3 regions of the Paenibacillus roseipurpureus genome follow, and region 3 is predicted to be linked to each of the others. Evidence: riboswitches for the same ligand, from Rfam matches in the RefSeq annotation. Region 3 holds a riboswitch; each other region holds the start of a gene.

Region 1 (5,873 bases), 2.3 Mb from region 3:
CTAGATACACGTCTTGAACTCTTCTGACGGCGCCTTCATTTTTCCTGCGTGTGATTCGAAATAGGACTGCGATCACGAAGCCAGCGAGTAAGGTGACGACAATCATAAAAATGACAACATCACGAAGCTGCTGCTTCAGCGCCATTTCGATCAAACTATAGTCCGTGGCCACAACGACAATTTTAGGCAATTTATCTCGGGTGTACTTCAAATTCGATGTATCAATCGGTGTAACACTCTTTAGAATGGATTTCCCGCCCACGGTAACCGTGTAGAAAATCGTAGATTTTGTTTCAAGCGCTTCTTTTATTTTGGACTCTTCCGACTCATCGCGGTAAGTATAAGAGCCATTCTCAACTACGCGATCCGAATACCAAGAGACCCTATTGTTAGGTAAGGGGCCCTTTTGGAAAAGCTTTTCCGGATTGAGCACGGCGATCTCTAGCAGATTTTCATCTTGGGTTCTCATCATATCTTGAATACTCACATCCACACCGACTTTAGCTCGGAAATGAGTCAAAGAGTCCGTCACATTCACAAATGGATTAATGATGTAGTTCGTTGTCCCATCATAATATTCTCCCCATTTTCGAATGCTGGAACCGTCAGTTGAAGCTGTACTAATCGGACCACTCCAATAATTCTCAAGTGTCAAGCCAATTCCTACATCGACAGGCTTCCTATCCGTGAGTTGCAAATGTGCCAAATATACGTTACCCCACGTCTTGGAACTTGCATTGATTTCCTTCGGATCGGAGGAACGAACACCGACGAAATCATCGCCTCGTCGTTCGAATAAGGTGATGCCCTCCAAATTCAGCAATTTAGCCAAGTTTTCTAGCTGCTCATTCGTGACATTGTGAAAGTCTGCATCCAATGACTGCTTGATCGCGATAGAAGTTGATCGCAAATCTCGCGCCAGCATCTCATCAAAGACGGCTTCACTTTCACTCTGATTGACAATTTTTGAAGCAATAGTCGACGTATAAATGTTAATTTTCTCTTTCTGATGGGAGACCAGAAGCGATTTGGAATGTTGATAGTAGGTAATATTCAGGCCGATTATGGCGATGAGAAAAATTAGTATCGTTTTGAACGGGAATTTATCTAATGATGCAAACATATGTAATGTAACTCCCTCGGCAATCTTGATGTCCTTCTATTATAGTAGAATTTTGTCGAAATTTGCACATGAATCTACTAGGGAAGATTTGGAACCCTATATTCGATGAGAATTATGATCTTACTTAACAATTACGGCGTCACCAAGCTGAATGCGACCTGGTTGAATTACAGATGCGTACACACCAAAGTGTAAATCAAAGGACTCATTGACATGTCTCAATACAGCTGGATCCTTCTCTAACGTCGTAGGGTCCACTGTAATCATGACACAACGTTCGCAATAACTGTCAACTTGAAAGATGACTTCTCCGATCGAAAGCTGCTTGCCAATCCAGTCGCCTTCTTGTACGGATTCATCGTTGACCTTCACAACGAAATTACCGCGAAATCTACGCTGGTCCAAATCTTTTTGGCATGCAGCCTCTAGCTTACGCAAACTTGCATCCGTGACAAGTAGAATACTGGCGCCATCAACCGATAATAAATGTGGATGCTCGGGATGAGCTTCCTTTAACCGTGACATGGTGATTGGCGTAGTTGTTAGGCTTTGTATTTCGGATAGCAACGCTTCGTTCCATCCGAATGTTTGGCCGTTGGCCGATGTTACTTGAATCTCGCCGTCCTGAAAGCTAGCCTGATAGGTTAACATTTTCGGAATATTCCGAGCGGTAACATACCGCGACCATCCCGATTTCGTCGTATCATAGAAAGTGCCATGACGATCACCTAACATGCCATAAGGTTCAATCTGACATTCGGATAAGCGTTCCCCAGCAAAAGATTTAATGGGATAACGGTTGATTTCTGTAATATGACCAACGATTGAATGCATAAGATTGAGCTCCTCCCGATCGCTAAAATTGCTTCAGCTTATTGTATCATGTTTAAAAAGCAAAAAAACCAGTGAACGTCGGAAACGTTACTGGTTTCTTCATCTTGCCTATTTTTACGTACTAATAAACTCTTGGACCCACTCGCCATTATAATAAGCGACACCAATTTGTGTGTAATTCGGACTTAGAATGTTTTGACGATGGCCAGCACTGTTCATCCATGCCGTCATGACGGCTGCTGGCGTTTGTTGACCCTTGGCAATGTTCTCGCCTGCGTACGAATAGCTAATCTCGTAACGGTTCATCATATCAAATGGGGAGCCATACGTCGGCGACGTGTGATCGAAATAGCCATTGTTGTACATATCTTTGGCCTTGTCCAACGCCATGGTTGTGAGGGCGCTATTAACGGTTAACGCTTTGAGCCCAGCTTTCGCTCTCTCCTGATTCACTAACGTCACCACTTGACTGGCAAACGTAGATTGCGAAGGCGTCGTCACTGTGTTGGATCCAGTCCCTGTCCCTGCCGTTTTGCTCGGAATAGTGACGTGCATACCCGACCAAATCATATTGGGGTTGGCGATCTGCGGGTTTGCTTTAATCAGTTCCGTCAGACTTACACCATATTTCTTAGAAATTAACCACATCGTATCATTCTCTGATACTGTATGTGTTGCAGTCGCGGCCATTGCCGCGTTAGCTCCGACAAGTAAACTCAAACTAAGTGCACCTGTTGCTGCCCATTTCATGTAACGCTTCATGTTGAAACCTCTCCTTTTTACGGCCTGCGAGGTTAGCTGTCGGATTCGGGTCAAAGAGTAATCACCCGGCCGCAGAAGCGGCTTCACCCCAAAGTTGGGTCCCCCGTGTTTCCTATGAAACTTCGGCCTTTATGTTGTTTGTGACCCGTTTGGGTCTTACAAAGTGTAACATGAGAGACGGTTTCAAACATGGCTCAAAATATGCCAATACGTCGCAAGTCAGGCACCATAAGGGTTTATGGATCGGCTTAATGAGTGAAAAACACGATCTGAACGAAAAATAAGACCGCAAATAAATAGAAAATGGGATGCACATCCCGACGCTTGCCTCTAACCACTTTGAGAATCGGATACACGATAAAACCAATCCCGATCCCCGTTGCGATACTATAGGTAAGTGGCATTAAGACCACAATGAGAAATGCGGGAAACGCTTCCTCCAGGTCATGCCACTCAATTTTGCGAAGCACATTCATCATGAGAAATCCAACTATGATTAACGTCGGCGCTGTTATCGCGGGAATGCTGGCAAGCACGGCAACAATTGGGGAAAATAACAAAGTTAGCGCAAGCAGCACACTAACGACCACGGCTGTCAAACCCGTTCTGCCTCCAACAGCGACACCTGAGCTGGATTCAATATAGGCTGACGTTGGACTTGTCCCTAGCAGTGCACCTGTTGTTGTCCCTACTGCATCGGCTAATAATGCCCCGCGCGAACGCGGAAATTTGTTGCCTTGCAGCAACCCAGCTTGCTCAGCTACCCCTAACATCGTCCCTGTCGTGTCGAAAAGGGTAATCAATAAGAATGTGAAAATGACCGTGTACATACTCCCTGTGAAGATATCGCTTAGATTAAGCTTAAAAGCTGTTGCCGATAGCCCAGAAGGCGCTGCAAGGATAGCATCAGGCATCGTCAGCAAACCCATCATCCAAGCGATCACTGCGGTAATTAACATGCCGAAAAACAAATAGCCACGAACTTTATAAGCTAATAAAATGAGGGAAACGATCAATCCGATTAAGGTCACAGCTGTCATCGGTACTCTCAAATCTCCCAACGTCAGCAAGGTTGCTGGAGAGGCGACGATGATTTTCGCATTTTGCAGGCCGATGAAGGTGATAAAAAGCCCAATACCAGCCGTGATGGCATGCTTCAAACTGGCTGGAATAGCGTCAAGCAAGACGTAGCGGAACGATGTCAACGACAGAATGATAAATAAGATTCCTTCAATGAAGACAGCCCCTAAAGCTACTTGCCAATCAACTCCCCCGCCGCCAACAACTGTAAAAGCAAAATAAGCGTTTAGCCCCATGCCAGGCGCGATAACGATCGGATAGTTTGCAAAAAGACCCATAATCAATGTAGCTATTATGCTCGCCAGCACCGTTGCCATAAACACGCCGTGAAAATCCATCCCTGTTGTACTCAATATGCCTGGATTCACAATAACGATATAGACCATCGTCAGAAATGTGGTCACTCCCGCGATAATTTCAGTCGAAATGCTCGTACCTCGTTCTTTCAATTTAAACAAACGCTCCATGCAGGCGCCTCCTGAGAATGAGATACGTTTATTCTCCCCAATATTTGGATTGTTAGTCAGCAAAACACCTCCTATCATGCACTAGCGCATTCATAAAAAGAATGCCGCTAGCTCCGATAACAGGAGGTGTTCGTCTCACCTATTTAGTTCGCCGTTTCTGTGCTCTTCGTCTTCTTGTTCTTTACATATTTATTAAGAAATTGAATAAGTGCTTGATAGAAATCACGTTCATTTTCTGGCTTGTAGAAACCATGTCCTTCACCTTGCTTGAGCATGTACGGCACATCCACGTCTAATTGGCGCATGGCTGCGACCATTTGATCGGATTCTGCCTTATTCACTCTAGGATCGTTCACACCTTGTGCAATCATGAGCGGTGCTTTGATTTGATCTGCATGTAAAAGTGGTGAAGCAGCTTCGAGTCGTGCTTTATCTTTGACGGGATCACCAACTTCTTGGTACATTTCTGGACGACTAAGCTCCCAATAAGGAGCCATCGTATTCAGGAATGTGAATAAATTCGAAGGTCCGACTACATCAACACCTGCTGCATACAAGTCCGGCGTGAATGCCAGGCCCGCCAAAGTGGCATATCCGCCGTATGATGCGCCATATATCGCAATTCGCTCAGGATCGGCAGTTCCTCGCTTGATCAGCCAATTCACGCCGTCCGTGATGTCGTTTTGCATGTTTCGTCCCCACTCTTTATCCCCTGCGTGGAGAAACTCTTTGCCATAACCAGTTGAACCACGATAATTCAACTGAAGAACGGCGTAACCTTGGCTCGCCAGCAATTGAACATCTAGATCAAAACCCCAGGAATCGCGTGCCCATGGGCCGCCATGCGGATGAACTACAACGGGAAGCTTAGAAGGTGGCAATCCTTTCGGCAATGTCAAGTAGCCGTGAATAAGGAGTCCATCTCTGCTTTTGAAGGAGATAGGTTGCATGTCAGCCATTTTCGTCGCATCCAAGTAAGGATTGATGTCAGCAATTTTATGTAGGGAATGACCTTTACGACTGTAGTAATAGTAACTACCGTACGATGTATCATCATTCGAATACACTAAGAAGTTCTCTTTATCGACGGAGCCAAGAATTTTCCATTGCGTCGTTTTCAGTAAGGATGAAATTACGCCAGCAACTCTTTCAAAGCCAGCATCTAGATAATTCGTCTGAATGTCATCTCCTTCGTAGGAGACAGCAAGAATGGATTCAGTCGCATACGAGACTAAGAAGTCATCGACATCGTATTGATCGTTCATATCAATGATCTCGGTTTCCTTCTTCAATATCGGATCATACACCACGAGCGCTTGTTTATCCCGGCCCACATCAGACACTGCGAACAGCTGCTTATTATCGAAGGAAAACATGACGGGAGCAAACGTATCCTTCCGATCGAAAGTTGCAATTTGATCAAAGGGTTTCGTCTCCTCTTCCCGATAAAGAAGTGTCTTCTTCTCCCCGTCTTTAGCTAACGCCGCTCTAATATGCCCATAATTATCCGTCAAATAAAACGCAATGTTCCCTGGATTCGTTTCTTGTACGGACAATTGCCCTGTTAGCAAGTTAATGCGATATACATCCATGATCTTCGGATCGCG
Region 2 (5,873 bases), 490 kb from region 3:
GATGCTGTAATGTTTTTGCATAATAATAGGAAGAAACAATGACAAGAAACAACAAGAAGCCGATAAAGTTGCTCCGTGCGGCGTACTGCCAATAGCCCATGGATTCCTTCCAATAATAATTAAATCTCTGCCTCCATAAGGCCTGTGTATTCAATGCATATGTAGTATCCTCTGAAGGGTTCATTGCGGATCTCCTTGCACGAGCTTGTAGAAGATGTCGTCTAATGACGCATGAGGCAGCACTGTTTGTGCGCGCAATTCGACTAAATCACCCTGTGCGACCCGATGCCCTTTGTGAAGTACGACATAGTTATCGCAATATTTCTCAATTGTAGACAAAATGTGCGAAGAAATGAGAAAGGATGCGCCCTTTCGCTTCATATGGACCATGAGGTCGAGTAAAGAGCGGATCGCGAGAGGATCCAATCCGAGAAAAGGCTCGTCGATGATGTATAGGGAGGGCTCGATTAAGAAAGCATTCATGATCATCACCTTCTGCTTCATCCCTTTGGAAAGGTGGCTGGCGAAGCTGTTAAGCTTGTCTCCCATCTGAAATTGCGCTAACAGCGATTGGGATCTAGTGGTGAAGTCGGCCTTGGATACACCGTACGCCATAGCGGTCAGTTCCAAGTGTTCACGGATCGTTAACTCCTCGTAGAGCTCAGGGCTTTCTGGGACATAGGCATACGTAGAACGATAAGCGATGGGATTCTCCGTTAAGGTTAACCCATTGATGTGAATGGATCCTTTCTGAGGTTGCAGCAATCCCAAAATATTCTTAATTGTAGTACTTTTACCTGCGCCATTGAGTCCAATTAATCCCATCATTTCACCAGGTTGAATCGAGAATGTGAGATCGTGAAGAACGGGTTTGTTTGGTAAATATCCCCCGAATAAAGCGTTTACTTGCAAGATGGGCCCCATCTCAATTGCCTCCCTAAATAGCAAATTATTGGTATTTTCGAATAGAGATCTTCCAGAATCATTATAAACAAATTTGAATTTTTAACCTAGTTTTAGCCACAGTGGTATAAGAAAAGGTGTATACGTACGTTATAGTTAGAGAAATGCAGATAAAATGAGGTTATATTTGAAAAATAATCGAAATTTGAGCAATTTAGCCCTTTTTAACGGGTGTATATCCCTTTACAGGTTGTGATTAACAGCGTAATATACTTTTCATAATAACTTAATATCCAATTTGCCAATTTTCCATTCGCTGAGTTCCAAATGTGGAAACGGGGGAACCACTGCAAGCTTGATTAGCGTTCATACGCTGGCAAGTGAGCAGATTGAGTATCAGGGGTGAATCAGAGACGTAAGCAAGCAGCTTGCGCCTCAGTAGGGCGACTCTCACGTCCGAATCCGTCAGCTAACCTCGTAAGCGTAAGAGAGGTAACGATTGTCGTGCGTGCTATTTGTATTTCACTATGCAAACTAAGCCAGCGAGAAGAGTCCTCTTCTTGCTGGCTTTTTGTCCACATACAGGGTTCTACACAGATCAGATGACATAAAATGACCTGGAATTCATAGGATGTTGAAGAGGTGAAAAGGGGGGGACGACCCGATTCGGCGTAAGTACCACCGATGACGGCGAGCACGTTAAGTTAACTAAAAACCTTAGTCGCGTCAAATTTTATCATGCTGTAACCTGGCGGCGAGGCTTTGAAGGAGGACCGAAGAAGTGGGCAGTATCTCATTTAGCGAGACCCATGTAAAACGATCATCCAGCATGTCCTTCGCATTGCGATGGAAGCATGAAAACTTGCGTTTGATTTTAAGCCTAGCTCTAATCTCAATCGCAATGACTTTCATGTTTTTGGTGTTGTTGTACGGAACGGCTACCAAGAGCGTATCCGTGGTTGTGAATGGACAAGAAACTATTGTGCACACGAAGCAATGGGTCCTGCAACGCCTACTGGATGAACAAGCCATAACGATTGGTGAACACGATGAAATTTCGAGCGCCCTGACGACCAAAATCAAGGGCGGCGATAAAATCGTCATCGAGCATGCTTCGCCAATTCAATTGACTGCTGATGGAAAGACCACCACTGTTTACACAACTGCAAGAACGGTAGAAAGTGCATTGCAACGTTTAAATATTGCACTTGGGGAGAACGATCGCATCACTCCCGAACCGACAGCCGCTCTCGGCGCTGGCGATGAAGTCAAAATCGTACGTGTGACCAAAGTGACGGAGGAAGTCTCTGAACCGATCGCATTCGAGACAGAGAAGAAGAGTGACGCTAATTTACTCAAAGGGAAAGAGCAAGTCGTTCAAGAGGGTAAAGAAGGCGTACTGGTGAAGAAGAAAGAAAAGACTTTCGAGGACGGCGTTTTAGTCGCGGAAGCAGTTGTGGGTGAAGAAGTACAAACAGAAAGTATTAGCAAAGTAGTTGCCGTTGGCACGAAGAATCCCGTTGTTGTGCTCTCCGCCTCCTCACCGAGTGTGGATGAAGTATCTAAGAATGGTGTCACCTTCGGTTATAAGCAAATTCTTAAGAATGTGAAGCTCACCGCTTATTCAGCGGACGCAGCATCGACGGGAAAAGATGAGGGTGCTTACGGTTACGGTAAAACCTATACAGGGACGACTGTAACGGAAGGGCGCACGATTGCTGTTGATCCCAAGGTGATTCCACTGGGTTGGTGGGTCTACATTGAAGGTCTTGGCTTCCGTCGTGCTGAGGATATCGGCAGCGGCGTGAAAGGCCAGATGATCGATGTTTATTTCGAAGATCATGGCTATGCCAATAAATTCGGAACGAAACAAGGATATACCGTCTACATTGTCGGTCCCAAAAAACCGTCAGAGAACTAACGTGTAAACGTTCGTTTCGGCGGGAACACTACCCTATACACGTAGCTTGGCGACTGCCTGCGCGAAAGAAGAGGAGACCCCTCTTCTTTTTCTGCGTACTGGGGGCTAGGAAGGAAAACGGTTCATGATTAAAGAGATGATCGTTGTCGAAGGTAAAGACGATACAGCTGCCATTAAGCGGGCTGTGGAGGCGGATACGATTGAGACGGGCGGTTCGGCCATCGGGCAAGCCGTGCTCAAACGGATCGCGCTCGCCCAGCAGCGCCGAGGCGTTATTATATTCACGGATCCTGACCACGCTGGTGAGCGGATCCGCAAGATTGTTGCAGCCAAGGTGCCAGGCTGCAAGCATGCGTTCATTACACAGGAGCAAGCTGCGTATAAGGGTGATATCGGCGTCGAGAATGCGACGCCAGAGACGATTCGCCAGGCGCTGCAGAACCTGCGCACGGAATATGACGGCGCGGTCTCGCAGCTTGCGATGGAAGATCTGATCGCCGCTGGCCTCATCGTGCACCCGGACGCGGCGGCTCGACGCTTGGCCGTAGGCAACGCCTTAGGCATCGGTTATTGCAATGGCAAGCAATTTTATAAACGCTGCGCGATGTTTCAGATTTCTCGCGAGGAATTCGAGGCGGCCCTCGAGCATTTGAATTGAATCAAGAGTACGAAAACCTATAGATAACGAGGTCTATTCTATGACGACAAACGGACAAGAAGTCATTGTAACCGCAGAAGATGTAGCCACACCGAGTAAGACGAAGCAGATTATTAAGAAAAACGGACTTGTGCTGAAGAAAAGCTTAGGCCAGAACTTCCTGATTGATCAGAACATTCTGGGCAAAATCGTGTCGGCCGCTGAGCTTGGGCCAACGAAGGCTGCGCTCGAGATCGGCCCTGGCATCGGGGCACTCACACAGCAACTGGCCAAGCTCGCGGGCCGCGTGCTGGCCGTCGAGATCGATCAGCGTTTGCTGCCCATTCTGGACGAAACGCTGGCGCCATACCCCCATGCCACTGTCATTCATGGGGATATCTTGAAGACCAACCTGCCGGAGCTGTTCCGGCAGCACTTCGAGGGCGTGGATGGCGTCAGTGTCGTCGCCAACCTGCCCTACTACATCACGACGCCGATCATCATGAAGCTTCTCGAGGAGAAGCTTCCGCTGGAGAATATCGTCGTGATGATTCAAAAAGAGGTGGCTGACCGCATGGCGGCCAAGCCGGGCACCAAAGATTACGGCAGCTTAAGCATTGCCGTGCAGTTCTACTGCGTGCCGGAGCTAGTCACGATCGTGCCGCGCACCGTCTTTGTTCCACAGCCGAATGTGGATTCTGCAGTCATTCGACTGCGTGTGCGTCAAACGCCGCCTGTTGAGGTGGCGGACGTTGACTTCTTCTTCGCTGTCGTGCAAGCTTCCTTCGTACAGCGCCGTAAAACGCTTTACAACAACCTCGCGGCAAGGTTCTTTAGCAAAGAGAATAAATCGGAGCTGGAAGCGCTCCTGAACGGCTGCCAGATTGAGCCTTCACGCCGCGGTGAAACGCTAAGCATGGAGGAATTTGCTCGCTTAGCAACGGCCCTGCGCGCGCACGGCTGCAAATAACCCGCACCAAATGCCTAGTCTCGCCATAGGATACCCGTAGGAGGGGATTTGTGCGATGAGGCAAGGAGACTTTGTAACCCGTATTTCCTATGGCGGCGACGTCATGTTTAAAATTGAACGCATCGAGCATCTCAAAGCCATTCTGCGAGGTGTAGATTACCGACTGCTGGCGGATGCGCCGCTGTCAGATCTGAAGAAGATCAACAAGGAAGAAACCTTGGATCATCCGCGATCCAGCTCGCCTGAATTTCGGGAGTCCTTGCGTCGGTTGGCGGTGGCTCAAGTGCATCTGCAAGAGAAAAACCAACAAACCGTTCAACATAAACAAAAGAATCACCAACATAATTCCTATTTCGAAGTGCCCGGTCGGGTGCTGCATCTTGATGGAGACCCGAGCTACCTGCGGAAAAGCATGCAATTGTACGGCGAATTGCGTGTGCCGGCAGAAGGTTTCTTCTTTCATGAATCACAAATGGCCGAAGCGCTGCAACGTCTATTGCCGCAAATTAAGCCCGACATTGTGGTCATCACAGGTCATGATGGCATTCTAAAGAACAGGCAGGAAGGCAGCCCTGGCAGCCTGACTAGCTATAAGAATTCCCAGAACTTCGTGAACGCGGTTCGCGTGGCTCGTCAATACGAGCGCAATCGCGATACGCTAATCATTGTAGCGGGCGCTTGTCAGTCTCATTTTGAGGCGCTATTACGAGCTGGCGCGAATTATGCAAGTTCACCTGCGCGTATCCTCATTCATGCCTTAGATCCGCTGTGTATCGCGGCTAAGCTGTCTTATACATCCTCGAGAGAGACGATTTCGATGCTGGATATCATGGACCTGACGGTAACGGGGCTAGATGGGCTAGGCGGGATCGAGACGCGCGGCAGCTATCGCATGGGCGTCCCAGGTATTCAACATACAGAAGAGTCGGTTTAACCTACGAAACACTTGCTTGTCATCACTTCGCTTAGGAGGGTGGCGGAGGAGGTGTTCTTTTTTTGCCCTGATTCCAAAGTAACTGGAAAAGTGTGAATAATTTGCGAACTTTGGTGACAACCTGATGAGAGAGGGAAATCGGAAACCAATAAAAATGGCGTTGACAACGGGAATGGGGTGCTGATATAATATTTGACCTCATTTGACATGGATGTCCGAATGGGTTATAATTGACAAGGAAAGAGGTGGTAGTTGACAATGGCAAAAAATGCGCTGTTGGAAATCAAACGCAGTTTGGAGCCCCACGTCGGGCAGAAGATCATGTTGAGAGCGAATGGCGGCCGTCGCAAGACTGTCGAGCGTTCTGGAGTTTTAGAAGAAACCTACCCTTCTGTGTTTATTGTGAAATTAGATCAAGAATCCCACGCTTTCAAACGAGTGTCATACAGCTACGCCGATATTCTGACCGAGTCCGTTGAAGTAACGGTTTGTAACGATGATGGACAGG
Region 3 (5,873 bases):
CTCCTCACGCGTCGCGTCCTCCCGCGCAAAGCGCAGGTTGTCGCCAATCGTCGCGTGGAACAGAAATGACTCCTGCGTCACGTAAGCGATCTGCGCGCGCAGTGACGCCATTGCCACGTCGCGGACGTCCACGCCGTCGACTTCCACCACGCCGGCTGTCGGGTCGTACAGCCGCGCGATCATGCCGATGAGCGTCGACTTCCCTGCGCCGCTCGGTCCGACGAGCGCGACCATTTCACCAGGCTGCGCCTCGAAGGTGACGTCGCGCAGCGCATACTGCACGGGCTTCGCCTTCTGCCCTGCTCCGCTTTGATCACTGGGCTTCGCCTTCTGCCCTGCTCCGCCTTGATCACCGGGCTTCCCGCTCTGCCCTGCTCCGCCTTGATCACCGGGCTTCCCACTCTGCCCTGCCCAGCCTTGATCACCGGGCTTCCCGCCCTGCTTTGCCCCACCTTGTTCGCCCGGCCTATAAGCAAACGACACCTGCTTATACGCCACACGCCCCGCTACCGTCCCGATCGGGCGAGCTCCTGGAACATCCATGACATCCGGCACCATGTCCTGGTACTCAAAAATGCGCTGAAACACCCCTAGCGCCGTCGCAACCTCAACATGCAGGTTGAGCAGCGTCCCTACCGGCATGTACAACCGCCCCAAATACGCAGTGAATGCGACAATCGACCCTAGCGTCATATGCCCCATAATCACGGAGTAACCCCCGTAGATATAAATAATCGCGGTACCTAACGGACCAAGCGTGCTTGTCGCCATCCCGAACCAGCGGCCGACCAGGTTCAGCCGCAGCTCCAGATCCATCACCTTTTGATTCATCGCCGTAAATTCAAGCTCTTGCTGTTTCTCTCTGCCAAAAATCCGCGTCAGCAACGCACCCGAGATCCCGAAGTTCTCATTCAACTGAGACGTGATATCGGAACGTACTTTCTGCGTCTCGATGCGAAGCGCTTTGCGCAGCTTGGACACCTTTTTGACAGGAAGCACGAAAAGAGGAAGAATCAACACAGAAATAATCGCTAACTTCCAATCCAGCGTAAATAGAATGCCAATGGTCGTGACGACGATAACGATCTGCGTAATCGACGAGACCACCAGCGAGGTCACAACACTTTGGACCGCTTGCACATCTCCCGTGATACGCTGCACAATTTCGCCCGAACGCGCGTCGGTGAAAAAAGCCATTGATTGCCGCTGCAAATTATGAAACAACGACTGCCCCAAATCTCGGATAACCCCTTGCGTTACTTTGGTATTGAGGTGATTCTGCCAGACACCCAGCACGCCGCTTAGCACAGGCAAAAGTATCAACAGAAAGGCCATAACCGCCAACAGCTTCACATGCCCTTCTGGAATCGCTGTATCGATGATTTCTTTCATCACAAGAGGCGGAATTAACCCGATAACTGCCGCAAGCAGCGCTAAGCCGATGATCACCATCAGCTGCCCCCAGTAACTTTTGAACAATTGTAAAATACGACGAATCGATACATCCTTCAGCTTCGCTTTCGGGCGATTGCCGTCAGACAGCCGTCCCATTCCGCCAGGACCTCCTAGTCCACCTGCTCCTATCACGTGCAACTCACTCTCCTCTTTCTGTTCCTTGCTTGTTTCAATTATATGGGGAAGGCATGCACGATCGCCTTCGTCACTTCCTCTGCCATTCGCATTACTTGATATAACGATGTCGTTTGTAAAACTTGATATTGCCTCGGGCCATCCATATTCACGATCGCCGCGATCGTGTAATCCCCGATCGGCGGCAGCACTTTCCCAACCGATTTCCCAGGCGCCAGCGGCTGGTTGGACAGTTGATACTTGCCTACGCTTAATTTCTGCCCCAAGCAGGCATCAATGGCAATCACCACGGCATTGGGTGGAATCTCCGCCAACCGTTCAGCCAAATTACTCGCGTCACACGGTGCCGCTAACGTACCAATCACATGGGCATAGCCGAGCTCTGCCAGCTTACTTCCCACAAGCGGACCCAGGGCATCGCCTGACGAGCGGTCCGTCCCAATGCATACGAATGCAAGTGTCCTCGCGTGCAGCGATCGACTCTCCGCTATCCCTTTCAGAAGATCGCTTAACTCTTCTCCATTTACTTTTTTCCAAAACTGTTCCTGTAGCTCGATCTGATCTTCCCCCATGCTGGCCTCCTTCTAAGGCACTTCAGTCCTTTAACTTCCTTAATCTGTTACGTTCTATTCTTTCATATGGAGGCAGGCAATGTCCACTTTCCTTGCCCATACTGTGCGCACACCAAATAAGCGTTACTCAATCGAGCAAAGCCTATTCATGTTCCTTTTTAATGCCCACTATCCGCCTGGTCAATGCACGCGATTCATCCGAACAACCCGATAGTACAGCTGTGCGCTGATCTCTTGCTCGACTTCCAGATAGCCTTCCATATGTACGAAATCACCGATCATATAGGTGCTGGCATCCGTCGAATCTGCATGGGTTAAGAAAAGAAGTGCTGCCCCCTCATCGCCAACCACAAACCCCACTTGTTCCTTCACGTGGAACTTCTCAATAATTTTGCCGTGGTGTGATCGGACGATATGGTGGAACCGCCAAGCCCCTTCCTCATTCACGATAAAATAGAGTACACGATTACGATGTCCATTACTGAACTCCCTCGTTACACCAATCATGCAAACCTTCTCACCGATGCGCAAATACTCATCAATCACATGCGATTTCAGCCGCAAACGATGCACATTCTTACTTTGAATATAAGATTCCATTTCTCCGATCGAGCGCTGATCTTTGGGATCTTGCCTCGTTGCATAGAACACTTCGCGAATAAACGTGTCGGTCTGAATGTCCCTAGCACCTTTGAAATGATTATACGTTTTGAAAAATTGCTCAATGACCTTCCGAATCTCATCCGGAATGACAGGTCCCGATTCAACGCTTATCCCATGGTCTGTTCGACCCGACAATTTAATTTTATGAAACCAGCTTTTCCAGACACTGACTTGCACGGTGTACCCATCACCTACTTTCTTCCAACCATTCCTCCATTATAGGCGATAATTCTCAAAAATTCGACTAAAATCGCATGACGTTAAAAGAGCACCTGCTCGCCATGCTTCACCTTCGTGAAAGTCGTGACGAACAGATGCCCTTATTCGTTGGCAGGCTGGCGAGTCAGCCTCGGCCTTAAAGCACGCGCTTTGCACCTACATATCTGGATCCCCAGTAGGAGCTGGCGAGACTGTCTACGGTTACCCCGCTTGAGGTTGTCGCAGAAATGAATTGATTATTGCCCAGATAAATGCCGACATGATTGACGATATTGGATGCGAAAAATACGAGATCTCCCGCCTTCAAGTCCGTCACCCTTGTCCCTGCTTGATCATACATTTGCACCGAGGTGCGAGGCAAATCGATCCCCTTCGCTTCGTATAAATAACGGACGAAGCCAGAGCAATCGAAGCCCTTGGGCGTTGTGCCTCCCCATTGGTACGGAGTCCCTTGGAACGCCGTTGCCGCTTGGATAATCTGGGATGACAACGTTGGCTGCACAACCTTCGGCACAGCAGGTGCTAGCGGCGGCGCGATGTAGGCAGGCTTATGGCTGTTGCCATCTGCCTCAACGATCGCGATTTTGTTCGGATCGTTCCACACAATCGGAGATCCAAACGTTTCTGTAATGAAACGAAGCGGAACCACCGTGCTTCCTTCTTTCAACGTCGGGCTGCTTTCTAGTGTAACTGGCTTGCTGTTCACAAGCGCCTGGTCATTGTTCGTCGTCAATTGGATCTGTTGATCCTTGTTGACCAGCGTGACAACGATGTCGTCACCTTGCTTAGACCAGCCGACTTGGTAGCCAAGCTTTTCAGATAACACACGAAGTGGTACCTGAAGTGTGCCTTCCGCATCAATAAACGGCTGAACTTCAGGAAATTGAAGCAGCTGATCATTGAGCTGAACCTTCACCGAGTCGGCATCTGGTGCAGCAGCTTGTACGGATGGAGAAGTGAACACGGGTAGAGCTGCGCCAACTAGCACGCATGAACAAATAAGACTTTTTGCAAAAAGTTTCAAAAGATTGTGCCTCCTTGAAGCCTCCGAGGTTAGTTGACGGGTTCGGGAAGAGGTTTTCCCTAGTGCAGTCCCTTCGTCAAGATGCTGACGAGCTTTCTGTTCATTCACCCCAAGTAAAGAAGTCCCCCGTACGCGAGCTTTTGCTGCTCGGCGATTCGGCATTTTTTGTCTATGTTAGACTAGCACAATTCGTTTTGGGCTGGCAATATTTTCACCGTGGTAAGTGTTTCCAACCCGTTGTCTATATATCTGTTTCTATACTAAAAACGACCCATGCATTCAAATTTCGGAGATCTCTTTCTTTCTTATCAACCACTTTGAACTCATCCGTTTCAGGATCACGGATCACAAAGTAAGACTGATCGTTTTCCCGGTATAGCTTCTTCGCGACATCGATGGCAAATTGCTTCGTCATATTGGTTTCCCTCCATTGATCAAAACTATCTTTATTATAGTTGGGGATCCCCTTTAAGAAAACCGTCCTAGCGGGCGGTCGAACCCTTGGGGTTCAATTCCCTTGCATGAAAAAAGACCACCCGAAGGTGGTCTTTTCAGTAAGCGGGCGGCGGGAATCGAACCCGCGCGATCAGCTTGGAAGGCTGAAGTTCTACCATTAAACTACGCCCGCATATCAAAATGTAAGAAATGGTCGGGACGACACGATTTGAACATGCGACCCCCTGCTCCCAAAGCAGGTGCTCTACCAAGCTGAGCTACGTCCCGTAGTGTATAGAAAGTGTAAATGGCGCGCCCTGAGAGATTCGAACTCCCGACCTTTTGATTCGTAGTCAAATACTCTATCCAGCTGAGCTAAGGGCGCTTATGGAGCGGAAGACGGGGATCGAACCCGCGACCCTCGCCTTGGCAAGGCGATGCTCTACCGCTGAGCCACTTCCGCACGGTATGTTTTGTCGCTTGAGGCGACAAGGAATAATATATCAGGAATCTATCCCATTTGCAACTGTTTTTTCAATTCACCCATTATTTGATAAAAACCCCGCCAAACGGCAGCACTTCGCGCGCAATGCGGCGCAACAGACTATCCGATTTCATATGTTCATCTAATTTAGGGTCAGGCTTGCACGGCTGCATAAGCACATGCCCATGCCCCGTCATCTCCCAATGATAGTTCATATGTTGGCTGGCCAGCGTATTCCCATACACACTGAGGCGAAGCTTGGCCTGCCGCGGATACGCAACGAGACATTGCACATCAACATACAGGGGCTGCTCGGGATCCAAAGCCATCTTGAAAAGAGGCCCCGTGGTTAACAAACCCAAGGTGCCAGGCCCTTGAAACTGCATTTTCACCAGATCCTGCGTGATGAGCGTGTTCTTCATATTTTGCAAATGAGTCGTAAACGTTACTCCCTCTGTATAGAACAGCACATGACGAAACTCAAATAGGAGGTCATCCTCTGCCTCTAACGGCAAAACGGCCATGTTATAGCCCTCTGGAAGGCCTAACATCATCTGCGCTGGACCGCTCACCCGTGACTGGATGAATCGTTTTTTTCTCAGCATGCTGGGCAGCTTCATCAACGCGTCTTCGCGCTGCTCAGGCTTCCCTTGGAACGCAACGATTTGGTTGGGATGCAGAACATGCACAGCTTCGCCCTTCTGGAGCCGCATGGTGGCCATTCTGGCTAGCGCGCCTTCATTTACATAGATAACCTCCATCCCCAAACCCCCCGTTCACCTTCTACCGCAGTCCGCGCTTCTGTCTTCGCCATACGATCAATCGGAACACACGTCCTAGCAGGAAATAACCTACAACCAGGGCTGCAGCGGTAATCACCATGTAG

What was found. A riboswitch is a leader RNA that binds a small molecule or an ion and turns the genes downstream of it on or off. The one in region 3 is predicted to bind cyclic di-AMP.
Positions count from the first base shown of each region.
Region 1: linked by a shared signal. The riboswitch ahead of MJB10_RS13085 (CAP domain-containing protein) and the one ahead of MJB10_RS03280 (C40 family peptidase) in region 3 are both predicted to bind cyclic di-AMP.
Region 2: linked by a shared signal. The riboswitch ahead of MJB10_RS00935 (ubiquitin-like domain-containing protein) and the one ahead of MJB10_RS03280 (C40 family peptidase) in region 3 are both predicted to bind cyclic di-AMP.

Region 1 is NZ_CP130319.1:2,952,713-2,958,585, forward strand. It holds gene MJB10_RS13075 (sensor histidine kinase) at 1-1,123, opposite strand, end outside; gene MJB10_RS13080 (MOSC domain-containing protein) at 1,244-1,957, opposite strand; gene MJB10_RS13085 (CAP domain-containing protein) at 2,072-2,719, opposite strand; cyclic di-AMP (ydaO/yuaA leader) riboswitch at 2,726-2,857, opposite strand; gene MJB10_RS13090 (NCS2 family permease) at 2,968-4,266, opposite strand; gene MJB10_RS13095 (S9 family peptidase) at 4,410-5,873, opposite strand, start outside.
Region 2 is NZ_CP130319.1:209,770-215,642, forward strand. It holds gene MJB10_RS00925 (ABC transporter permease) at 1-184, opposite strand, end outside; gene MJB10_RS00930 (ABC transporter ATP-binding protein) at 181-930, opposite strand; cyclic di-AMP (ydaO/yuaA leader) riboswitch at 1,208-1,402, shown strand; gene MJB10_RS00935 (ubiquitin-like domain-containing protein) at 1,685-2,824, shown strand; gene rnmV (ribonuclease M5) at 2,949-3,482, shown strand; gene rsmA (16S rRNA (adenine(1518)-N(6)/adenine(1519)-N(6))-dimethyltransferase RsmA) at 3,523-4,431, shown strand; gene yabG (sporulation peptidase YabG) at 4,487-5,365, shown strand; gene veg (biofilm formation stimulator Veg) at 5,624-5,873, shown strand, end outside.
Region 3 is NZ_CP130319.1:701,147-707,019, reverse strand. It holds gene MJB10_RS03295 (ABC transporter transmembrane domain-containing protein) at 1-1,551, opposite strand, end outside; gene yyaC (spore protease YyaC) at 1,629-2,162, opposite strand; gene MJB10_RS03285 (hypothetical protein) at 2,343-3,002, opposite strand; gene MJB10_RS03280 (C40 family peptidase) at 3,181-4,068, opposite strand; cyclic di-AMP (ydaO/yuaA leader) riboswitch at 4,072-4,239, opposite strand; gene MJB10_RS03275 (hypothetical protein) at 4,310-4,483, opposite strand; tRNA gene MJB10_RS03270 (tRNA-Gly) at 4,626-4,696, opposite strand; tRNA gene MJB10_RS03265 (tRNA-Pro) at 4,715-4,791, opposite strand; tRNA gene MJB10_RS03260 (tRNA-Arg) at 4,812-4,888, opposite strand; tRNA gene MJB10_RS03255 (tRNA-Gly) at 4,892-4,966, opposite strand; gene MJB10_RS03250 (AIM24 family protein) at 5,050-5,748, opposite strand; gene MJB10_RS03245 (hypothetical protein) at 5,771-5,873, opposite strand, start outside.